3 regions of the Streptomyces sp. NPDC058579 genome follow, and region 3 is predicted to be linked to each of the others. Evidence: riboswitches for the same ligand, from Rfam matches in the RefSeq annotation. Region 3 holds a riboswitch; each other region holds the start of a gene.
What was found. A riboswitch is a leader RNA that binds a small molecule or an ion and turns the genes downstream of it on or off. The one in region 3 is predicted to bind cyclic di-AMP.
Positions count from the first base shown of each region.

Region 1: another riboswitch for cyclic di-AMP. It lies ahead of ACFWRO_RS08305 (M23 family metallopeptidase); the one in region 3 lies ahead of ACFWRO_RS03035 (M23 family metallopeptidase).
Region 2: another riboswitch for cyclic di-AMP. It lies ahead of ACFWRO_RS04765 (peptidoglycan DD-metalloendopeptidase family protein); the one in region 3 lies ahead of ACFWRO_RS03035 (M23 family metallopeptidase).

Region 1 is NZ_JBHXPI010000004.1:291,635-294,898, reverse strand. It holds gene ACFWRO_RS08310 (M16 family metallopeptidase) at 1-757, shown strand, start outside; cyclic di-AMP (ydaO/yuaA leader) riboswitch at 969-1,135, shown strand; gene ACFWRO_RS08305 (M23 family metallopeptidase) at 1,148-1,933, shown strand; gene ACFWRO_RS08300 (GntR family transcriptional regulator) at 2,108-2,800, shown strand; gene ACFWRO_RS08295 (HPr family phosphocarrier protein) at 2,982-3,263, opposite strand.
Region 2 is NZ_JBHXPI010000002.1:416,232-419,495, forward strand. It holds gene ACFWRO_RS04760 (tyrosine-protein phosphatase) at 1-779, opposite strand, end outside; cyclic di-AMP (ydaO/yuaA leader) riboswitch at 1,174-1,333, shown strand; gene ACFWRO_RS04765 (peptidoglycan DD-metalloendopeptidase family protein) at 1,338-2,312, shown strand; gene ACFWRO_RS04770 (SGNH/GDSL hydrolase family protein) at 2,490-3,264, shown strand, end outside.
Region 3 is NZ_JBHXPI010000001.1:636,129-639,392, reverse strand. It holds gene ACFWRO_RS03040 (aldo/keto reductase) at 1-518, opposite strand, end outside; gene ACFWRO_RS03035 (M23 family metallopeptidase) at 631-1,734, opposite strand; cyclic di-AMP (ydaO/yuaA leader) riboswitch at 1,746-1,893, opposite strand; gene ACFWRO_RS03030 (PP2C family protein-serine/threonine phosphatase) at 2,141-3,264, opposite strand, start outside.

The sequences.
Region 1 (3,264 bases), on a different contig from region 3:
CGCCGTGGTCGTCGGCGACCTGACCGACGTGGACCTGGACAAGGTCCTCGCCGAGTCGCTGGGCGCCTGGACGGGGAACAGCGCGGAGTCCCGGCCCATGCCTCCGATCACGGCCGACGACGCCGGCCGTGTGGTCATCGTCGACCGGCCGGGCGCCGTCCAGACCCAGTTGCTGATCGGCCGCGTGGGCGCCGACCGGCACGACCGCGTCTGGCCCGCCCAGGTCCTCGGCACGTACTGCCTCGGCGGCACGCTCACCTCCCGCCTGGACCGCGTCCTGCGCGAGGAGAAGGGCTACACCTACGGTGTCCGGGCCTTCGGTCAGGTCCTGCGCTCCGACGGCGCGGGCAACGGTGCCTCGATGCTCGCCATCAGCGGCTCCGTGGACACCCCCAACACCGGCCCGGCACTTGACGACCTGTGGAAGGTGCTGCGCACCCTCGCGGCCGAGGGTCTGACGGACGCCGAGCGCGACGTGGCCGTGCAGAACCTGGTGGGCGTGGCGCCGCTCAAGTACGAGACCGCCGCCTCCGTCGCGGCGACGCTCGCCGACCAGGTCGAGCAGCACCTCCCGGACGACTTCCAGGCGCAGTTGTACGCGCGCCTGGTCGAGACCGGCACGGTCGAGGCGACGGCGGCCGTCGTCAACGCCTTCCCGGTGGACCGGCTCGTCACCGTGCTCGTGGGTGACGCGGCCGAGATCGAGGAGCCGGTGCGGGCCCTCGGCATCGGCGAAGTCACCGTCGTCACCGGCTGATTGAGCCGCGCCGCTGCTGCGGCGGAGTGTCCGGAGGACCCTGACGTCACGTTACGTCAGGGTCCTCCGCTTTGTCCGTATTGATGTATAGCGTGGTTGTATGCCCTGTGGCATGTCTTACAAACAGGCGTGTCTGTTTGGTGATTGAAAGACGATCCGCATAGCGTCGGTCCGGCTGTTCGCCAGTTGCACCCGCCGCACCCGCGGCATCGGACAGTCATCGCCGAGTCCCCGTCAGGCGCGAGCCTGGGGAGCCGGGGACCCACACGAAGTCCCTGGGGTGAATCGGACGCCTTCGCATCCGTGCGGAGGGGCCCGTAGGAGACCTTCCTGCTCCGAACCCGTCAGCTAACCCGGTAGGCGAGAAGGAAGGAAAGGATCAGCCACTACATGGCGTTCACCCGTGCCACCGGGAAGCATCGTGGTCCGAGCCGTCTGGCGCGCCGCAGCGCGGGCGTCGCCGGCGTCGCGACCCTCGCCACCGCCGGCGTCATCGGCACCCTCGCCTCCCCGGCGCTCGCCGTCGACACGGACGCCCCCTCCCTGGAGGACACCGGCCTGACCCAGGTCGTCGTCGCCGACAACGCCCTCGCCGACAAGATCGACGCCCAGGCCGCCGCGCAGGAGCGCGAGGCCGCCGAGGCCGAGGCGAAGCGCGTCGCCGAGGCCCGCGCCAAGGCGGAGGCCAAGCGCAAGGCGGAGGCCCGCGCCAAGGAGGTCCGCGCCGCCAAGGAGCGCGCCGCCCGCGAGGCCGAGCGCAAGCGCCTGAACTCCTTCCAGTCCCCCGTGGCCGGCTCGTACGTCTCCACCGGCTACCAGGCCGGCGGCTCCCTCTGGTCCTCCGGCAGCCACTCCGGCGTCGACTTCCACGCCGCCTACGGCACCAAGGTCGTCTCCGTCGGCTCCGGCACCGTCGTCGAGGCCGGCTGGGGCGGCGCGTACGGCAACAACATCGTCATCCGGATGAACGACGGCACGTACACCCAGTACGGGCACCTCTCGGCCATCAGTGTCTCCGTCGGCCAGTCCGTCACTCCGGGCCGGCAGATAGGGATCTCGGGGTCGACCGGCAACTCGACCGGCCCGCACCTCCACTTCGAGGCCCGCACCACCGCCGAGTACGGCTCCGACATCAACCCGGTCGCGTACCTCCGCGCCCGCGGCGTGAACGTCTGACCGACCGGCCGCGCACGTCAGAAAAGCCCCGGCTCGTACTGAGCCGGGGCTTTTCGCTGACCCATCGCTGACCAAAAGATATCCATGGTTAACGAGGACCCGTCGGAAATGCCGCCCCGCTGCAATAGAGTCACCGGACAACCGGTTTCGCGCGTATTAAGGCGGAGGTCGATCATGCGCATTCCCGCGCACTCGGTGTGCACGGCGATCCGGGACGACATCGTCACCGGCGTCTTCGAGCGCGGCGGCCGGCTGACCGAGGAGCAGCTGGCCCGCCGATACGGAGTCTCCCGCGTCCCGGTCCGCGAGGCGCTGCGCACCCTGGAGTCCGAGGGCTTCGTGATCACCCGCCGGCACGCGGGCGCGCAGGTGGCCGAGCCCACCGAGCAGGAGGCGGCCGACCTCCTGGACATGCGCTCGCTGCTTGAACCGCTCGGCGCCGCCCGGGCCGCGCAGCGCCGTACCGACGCGCACCTCAAGGTGCTGCGCGGCCTGGTCAGACTGGGGCAGGAGCGGGCCAGGCGCGGACAGGGGGACGATCTGCGCTCGCTCGGCGGCTGGTTCCACGAGACCCTGGCGCAGGCCTCGGGCAGCCCGGCGCTCACCGCCCTGCTCACCCAGCTGCGGCACAAGATCGCCTGGATGTACGCGGTCGAGGCCCCCGCCCAGCCGGTCGAGGCGTGGGCGGAGCACGGGGCGATCGTGGACGCGGTGGCGCGCGGCGACGCCGAACGGGCCCGCGCCCTGACCGCGCTGCACGCCGAGCGCTCTCTGCTGCTGCACCGGCTGAAGCGCCCCGACCGTCCGCCGCGCGGGCGTGTGAGGACTTCGCAACATGTCGTCAACACCGCGAGCGGCCGGAATTAACGAGCGGGCCGTATACAAAGAGCGGGAATTCTCGGGGGCTTTCTTCGTGCTGCCCGGAATGCTGGAATCGCGACGCGGAGCGGCCCGGAATCAGGAAAAGAAAGAAGCCGCACCCGCCGTCATTTCGGCGTGTGCGGCTTCCCGCGAATTCGGCCCGGACGTCCGTCCGGCCGGAGATCCGTCAGACGGTCTCGGGGAGCTCCTCGAGACCCTCGGCAACCAGCTTCGCCAGACGGTCGAGCGCGGCCTCGGCGCCTTCGGAGTCCGAAGCGAGCACGATCTCCTCGCCGCCCTGCGCACCCAGACCGAGCACCGCGAGCATCGACGCGGCGTTCACCGGGTTGCCATCGGCCTTGGCGATCGTCACGGGGACGCCGGAGGCCGTGGCGGCACGGACGAAGATGGAGGCGGGGCGGGCGTGCAGGCCCTCGGCCCAACCGACGTTGACGCGGCGCTCAGCCATG
Region 2 (3,264 bases), on a different contig from region 3:
GCACGGGTCTCCGGGCTGAGCTTCAGGCCGTCGGTGAGGTAGTTCTCGGCCGTCCCCCAGGTCTGCTCCATCGTCTCGAACGCGGCCCGCAGGTACTCCACCCGCGCGTCGAACAGCGGGCTGATCAGCTCCATCACCTCGGGCGCCATCGCGTCCGAGGCGGAGGAGGCGCGGCGCACCTTGTAGCGGCGGTGCGGGTCGTTCGACTTCACGTAGTCGGCCTCGATCGCCTCGCGCTCGACGCCCACCGCGAGCAGCGAGATGGCGATCGAGAGGCCGGCCCGGTCCTTGCCGGCCGCGCAGTGCATGAGCGCCGGGACGCTGTCCTCGGCGAGCGCGTGCAGGATGCGGCTGTGCTCCGCCGTCCGCTCGACGATCATCTGCCGGTACGAATCGGACATTCGGGTCGCCGCCTTGCCGTCCCCGAGGATCTCGCGGAGCTGCTCCAGCTCGCCGGAGCGGACGAGCTTCCAGAACTCCTTGCCGTCGGCCGGGTCGTTGAGCGGTATGTTCACATTCCGTACACCGGGCAGGTCGACGTCCGGGCCCTCGATCTTGACGTCGGCCTGATTGCGGAAGTCGAAGATCGTGTGCAGCCCGAGGGTGGAGAGGAACGCCGCGTCCTCCTCGGTGGCGTGGGCCAGGTGGCCGCTGCGGAAGAGGCGTCCGAAGCGCACCGCACCACCGTCCACGGTCGGCAGTCCGCCCACATCGCGGAAGTTGCGTACCCCGGTGAGCTCGGGTTCGGTCGACGGGACCTGGGGCAGCTGCTGCGTCACGAGTGCTCCTGAAGGTAGACGGATCGCGATCGGTTCCTGATCGATTCCTGGGGCAATCATCCCGGGTGTCGAGGGCTGTGCGCACCCCTGGGTAAGGGAATGGGCGTTCTGTCCGAATTAAACCCTTCGGTATAACGCGCCCTGGTTGCAGGGGAGATGGGATTCGGGGCGTGAGCAGCGTCTCAAAGGTGACGGACCGTGCCTGATCGTCCGGACCAATTCCCTGGCCGGAAAAGGAAATCGATCCTCCGTCATCCACGGAGGGTGACCGGAATTCGGTACGAATATCACGCCGCTGAATGCGCGTGGAATCGGGCGGCTTGTTCGGCTCGACCCCGCTCGTCTAGCGTCACGCTCAATCCGGTCGGACCGCCGAATCCTGCCACCGCCCGGAATCGAATCCGCACCCATCCACGTACGGCAGGAGCGGGGGACCCAGGTAAGTACGCCGCACCGGTCTGACCGGACGGCTTGGGGTTAAGCCGCGTGAGAACGCGGCCGGACATCTCCAGTCCGAACCCGACAGCTCACCTCGCAGGCGACGGAGAGGAATTCGCCATGCCCGCGAAGGGTAAGCATCGCCGTCCCAAGGTCAACCCGATCACGCGCGGATTCGTCGCCGCCGGCACCGGTGGCGCAGTCGTCGCCCTCCCGCTGCTCGGCGCGACCGGAGCCCACGCCGCCGAGAAGGCCGCTCCGACCGTGACGCCCGAGAAGGCCGTCACCGCCGTCGCCGTCACTCCCGCGAAGGCCCCGGCCGCTCCGGCCGCCGCCCCCGCGGCGAAGCCGAAGACGTACTCCGTCGTCCGCGGCGACTACCTGTCGAAGATCGCCGCCGAGCACGACCTCAACGGTGGCTGGCAGAAGCTCTACGCCGACAACCGCCAGGTCGTCGGCGAGAACCCGTCGCTGATCCTGCCCGGCATGAAGCTCACCCTCGGCGCCAAGTCGACGGCCGCCCCGAAGGCCGCGGCCCCCAAGGCTGCCCCGAAGGCCGCGCCCAAGGCCGCCCCGAAGGCCGAGAAGAAGTCCTCGTCCTCCGACACGAGCGAGTCGCGCGCCTCCCGCTCCTCCGAGCGCACCGCGGCCACCTCCACCCAGGACTCCGCCCCCGCGCAGGCCTCCTCCTCCGGCTGGGTCGCTCCGGTCGGCGGTGGCATCTCCACCCCGTACCGTGCCTCCGGCTCGATGTGGTCCTCCGGCTACCACACCGGTGTCGACTTCATCGCCTCCTCCGGCACCTCGGTGAAGGCCGTCGGCGCGGGCACCGTCCACTCGGCCGGCTGGAGCGGCTCGTACGGCAACGAGGTCGTCATCCAGCACGCCGACGGCACGTACTCCCAGTACGCCCACCTCTCCTCGCTCTCCGTCTCGGCCGGCCAGACCGTCACGGGCGGCCAGCAGATTGGCCTCTCCGGCTCGACCGGCAACTCCAGCGGCCCGCACCTGCACTTCGAGATCCGCACCGGCCCGAGCTACGGCTCGGACATCGACCCGCTGGCGTACCTGCGCCAGCACGGCGTCGGCATCTGACGCCTCCGCGTCACCCGCGTCATCCGCAGCACCCCACAGGGGCCCGGCACTTCGGTGTGCCGGGCCCCTGCGGCGTATTCCGGCTTTGTGGAATCTTGACCGGTGGCGTATCTCACCCGGCGTCAACCCCTCCTTACGGTCGCGTAGGTCACATGTGTAAGGGAAAGATGAACTCCCGTGGCAGACGATTCGAGATCAAGAGACATGAAGGCATTCGGGTCGTACGCGGCGATCGGGGACAGCTTCACCGAGGGCGTGGGAGATCCCGGGCCGGACGGGCAGTACGTCGGCTGGGCGGACCGTTTCGCGGTACTTCTCGCCGACCAATTGCCGGAGCACGACGCGTTCCGTTACGCCAATCTGGCCGTCCGAGGCCGGCTCCTCGACCAGATCGTCGCGGAGCAGGTTCCGAGGGCCAGGGAACTCGCCCCCGACCTGGTGAGTTTCTGCGCGGGCGGCAACGACATCATCCGGCCCGGCACCGACCCGGACGACGTCGCCGAGCGCTTCGAGCGCGCCGTCGCCGACCTGACGTCGGCCGTCGGCACGGTGATGGTGACGACCGGCTTCGACACCCGCGACGTACCCGTGCTGCGGCACCTGCGCGGCAAGATCGCGACGTACACCGCCCACGTCCGGTCCATCGCGGACCGCTACGACTGCCCGGTCCTCGACCTGTGGTCGCTCAAGTCCGTTCAGGACAGGCGGGCCTGGGACGGCGACCGGCTGCACCTCTCGCCGGAGGGGCACACCCGGGTCGCGCTGCGCGCCGCCCAGGTCCTCGGCATGGAGGTGCCGGCCGACCCGGACCAGGCCTGGCCGCCGCTGCCGCCGAGGGGGACCCTGGAGGTCCGCCGCGACGACATCCACTGGGCCAGGGAGTACCTCGTCCCGTGGATCGGGCGGCGGCTGCGGGGCGAGAGCTCGGGCGACGACGTCGCGGCCAAGCGGC
Region 3 (3,264 bases):
CCCTCGGTCTCTGCGAAGTCGAGGGAGGCCTGGAGCCGCTCGGGCGAGATGTTGGAGGCGGCGACGGCCCGCACCTTGCCCTCCCTCACCAGCTGGTCGAGGGCTGTGACGATCTCCTCGACCGGGACGGTCGGGTCGTCGAAGTGCGAGTAGTACAGGTCGATGTGGTCGGTCCCGAGCCGGCGCAGCGACTCCTCGACCGCGCCCTTGATCGTGGTCGCGGCGAGGCCCTTGTACCGGGGGTGCGCGCCGACCTTCGTGGCGATGACGACCTCGGAGCGATTGCCGCGGGAGGCCAGCCACTTGCCGATGACCGTCTCGGACTCTCCGCCCTGGTTGCCCTCGGCCCACGCGGAGTACATGTCGGCGGTGTCGACGAAGTTGCCGCCCGCGGCGGTGTAGGCGTCCAGGACCGCGAAGGACTGTTCCTCGCTGGAGGACCAGCCGAAGACGTTGCCGCCGAGCGCGAGGGGGAAGACGTTCAGGTCGGAAGTGCCCAGAGGGCGCAGTGAGGTCATGGGACGGTACAACGACCGCCCCCGGTACGGGTATTCCGGCAGCCCTGACGTGGGGGGGGTGCCGCCAGGACTGCCGGAGTCGTAAGGCCTCGGGAGGGGTCCTTGGACGTCCCTAGACCGAGAGGCCCTTGCTTCCGAGCCAGGCCGCCGGGTCGATGCCCGCGCCGCCCGGGGTGTGGACCTCCAGGTGGAGGTGCGGGCCGGTCACGTTGCCGGTCGCGCCCACGCGCCCGATCGTGTCGCCGGTGCCCACGGTCTGGCCGACGCTCGCCGTCATCGAGGACAGGTGCGCGTACCAGACCTCCGTACCGTCCTCGAGCTCCAGGACGATCCGGTAGCCGTACGAGCCCGACCAGCCGGCCGACTTGATGGTGCCGCCGTGCACGGCCTTGACCGGCGTGCCGGTGGGCGCCGCGAAGTCGAGGCCCGTGTGCTGGCCGGAGGACCACATGGAGCCGGACTGGCCGTACGTGGAGGTGATCGTGTACGAGGACGTGGGCAGCGAGTAGCTCGCGGCGAGCTTCGCCAGGCGCTCCGCCTCGGCCTTCGCCGCCGCTTCCTCCTCGGCCTTCTTCTTCGCCGCGGCCGCTTCCTTCTCGGCCTTGTCCGCCTTGGCCGCGGCCTCGACGGCGGCCTTCTCGGCGGCGGCCTTCTCCGCCGCGGCCTTCTCGGCGGCGTCGGCGGAGGCCTGCTGCTGCTCGGCCTGCTGCAGGATGCGGGCGCGCAGCGCCTCACCGGCGTCGGCGGTCGAGGCGGAGGCGGACTGGCCGCTTCCGGCCTTCTCGACGCCGTCGGCCGGCAGGGCGAGGGTGGCCGTGAGCGGCTGGGGGTTGGTCGTACCGGAGTCCGAACCGCCCGCGCCGTCGCCGCCGTCGGAGATGAGCTCGCCGACACCGGGCAGCTCGGAGGCGTCCGGCAGGTTCAGGTCGGGCAGCGATATCGAGACCGGGGGCTTCTCCTTGGCGGTCGCCATGCCGCCCGCGCCGACGGCCGCGATGACGCCGACGCCGAGGACGGTGGAGGAACGGGCGAAGCCGGAGCGCTGCTTCACGACGCGGTGGCGGCCACCCGAACGGGCCTGCTGGCGCAGGGAGTCCTCGGTCGGGTTCCACTCCCCCAACGTCGTCGCGTTGTCGTCCGTCCCGGCGGCACCACGGGCACCGAACGCGTTGAACCCGTCAGAAAGACCGTCGGGGGCAGGGCTGTTGGACGCCACGGAGGCGTGCTCCTTTCCTTCCTTCTCGCCTACCGGGTTAGCTGACGGGTTCGGAGCAGGAAGGTCTCCTACGGGCGGTTCCGCACGAGTGCGAAGGTGCCCGATTCACCCCAAGTAGTGGTTCCCCGGTTCCCTTTCAGGATTCGGCGCACGCGCGCGGTGCCGTCTCTTACGACGGCTGGGACGACCGCGCTGCGTTATCGAACGTTAATAGACACGAGGGCCGGATTCCAAGCTGTTCCTGTTGATCATTCCCAAGATTGAGCTGGTACAGCCCGATTTGAGCCCGCTTCAGTACGGAGTCTTGCCGCCACCCCGAATCTGATGGTTCGTCAATTGTTATCGGAGCGGTACGCCTCCACTACGCAAGGTCACGGCGTACGTCAGGGGTGCGTCAGGGCGTACGTCACGGCACCACGGGCATCGTCCGGCGCCGCTCCGGCTGCCCCGCTCCCGGCCGGCTCACGGCGAGCAGCGCCATGTCGTCGGTGGAGCCCCCGCCCGTGTACCGGCGGACGTCGTCGACGAGCGCGTCGAGCAGCTCCTCCGGCCCGGGGAAGATCCTCCCGGCGAGCCGCTCGGCCGGTTCGTAGAAGGCCCCCGAGGCATCGCGCGCCTCGGAGAGCCCGTCGGTGTAGAGGAGCAGCGTGGCGCCGGGCGGGTACGGGGCCTCGTCGGCCCGGTCCGGCCAGACGGCCAGCTCGCCCATGCCGAGCGGCAGCGCGGGCTCGGTCGGCTCCAGGTGGGTCAGGCCCCCGTCCGCGTACAGCAGCAGCGGCTCGGGGTGGCCCCGGTTCACGACCCGTACCCGCCCGTTCCCGCGCGGGATCTCAGCAAGGACGGCCGTGGTGAACCCCTCGAAGGCGTCGAGTCCGGAGCGGCGGGTCCCCTCGCGAGCCAGCGCCCGTTCAAGGCGCTGGGCGACCCCCTCGAGGGAGGCCTCCTGCTCGGCCGCCTCGCGGAAGGCGCCGATCACGACGGCGACCGCCTCGACCGCGTCGAGCCCCTTGCCGCGCACGTCCCCGACCACGAGGCGGACCCCGAACGGCGTGTCCTGAACGGCAAAGAGGTCCCCGCCGATGAACGCGTCCGCCTGCGCGGCCTCGTAGCGGGCGGCGACCTGGAGCCCGCCGATCCGCTCGGCGGGCGTCGGCAGCACGGCCTTCTGCGCGGTCTCCGCGATCACCCGCGCCGAGGCGAGCCGCTCGCCGCTGCGCCGCACGACCCGGTTGATCAGCAGGGCGAGGGCGGAGACGGTGACGACGGTCAGCGTCTCGGTGAGGGCGGGGATGTCGTTGGCGGTGCCGTTGTAGAGGTGCAGCCCGATGCCGGCGAGGACGGCGGCGATGCCGGTGAGCAGCGTCGTCAGCATGGAGAAGAAGGGGGCGGCGATGAGCGGGGCGGCGGAGAACATCGGGGAGGCCGTGTACGCGGCGGGGGTGGCCAGGTCGAAGACGATCCCGCCGAGGATCACCAGCGGCGGCAGGGCCCGGATGAAGCGCCGGGCCCGCTCGGCCCGCCGGCGCGGGG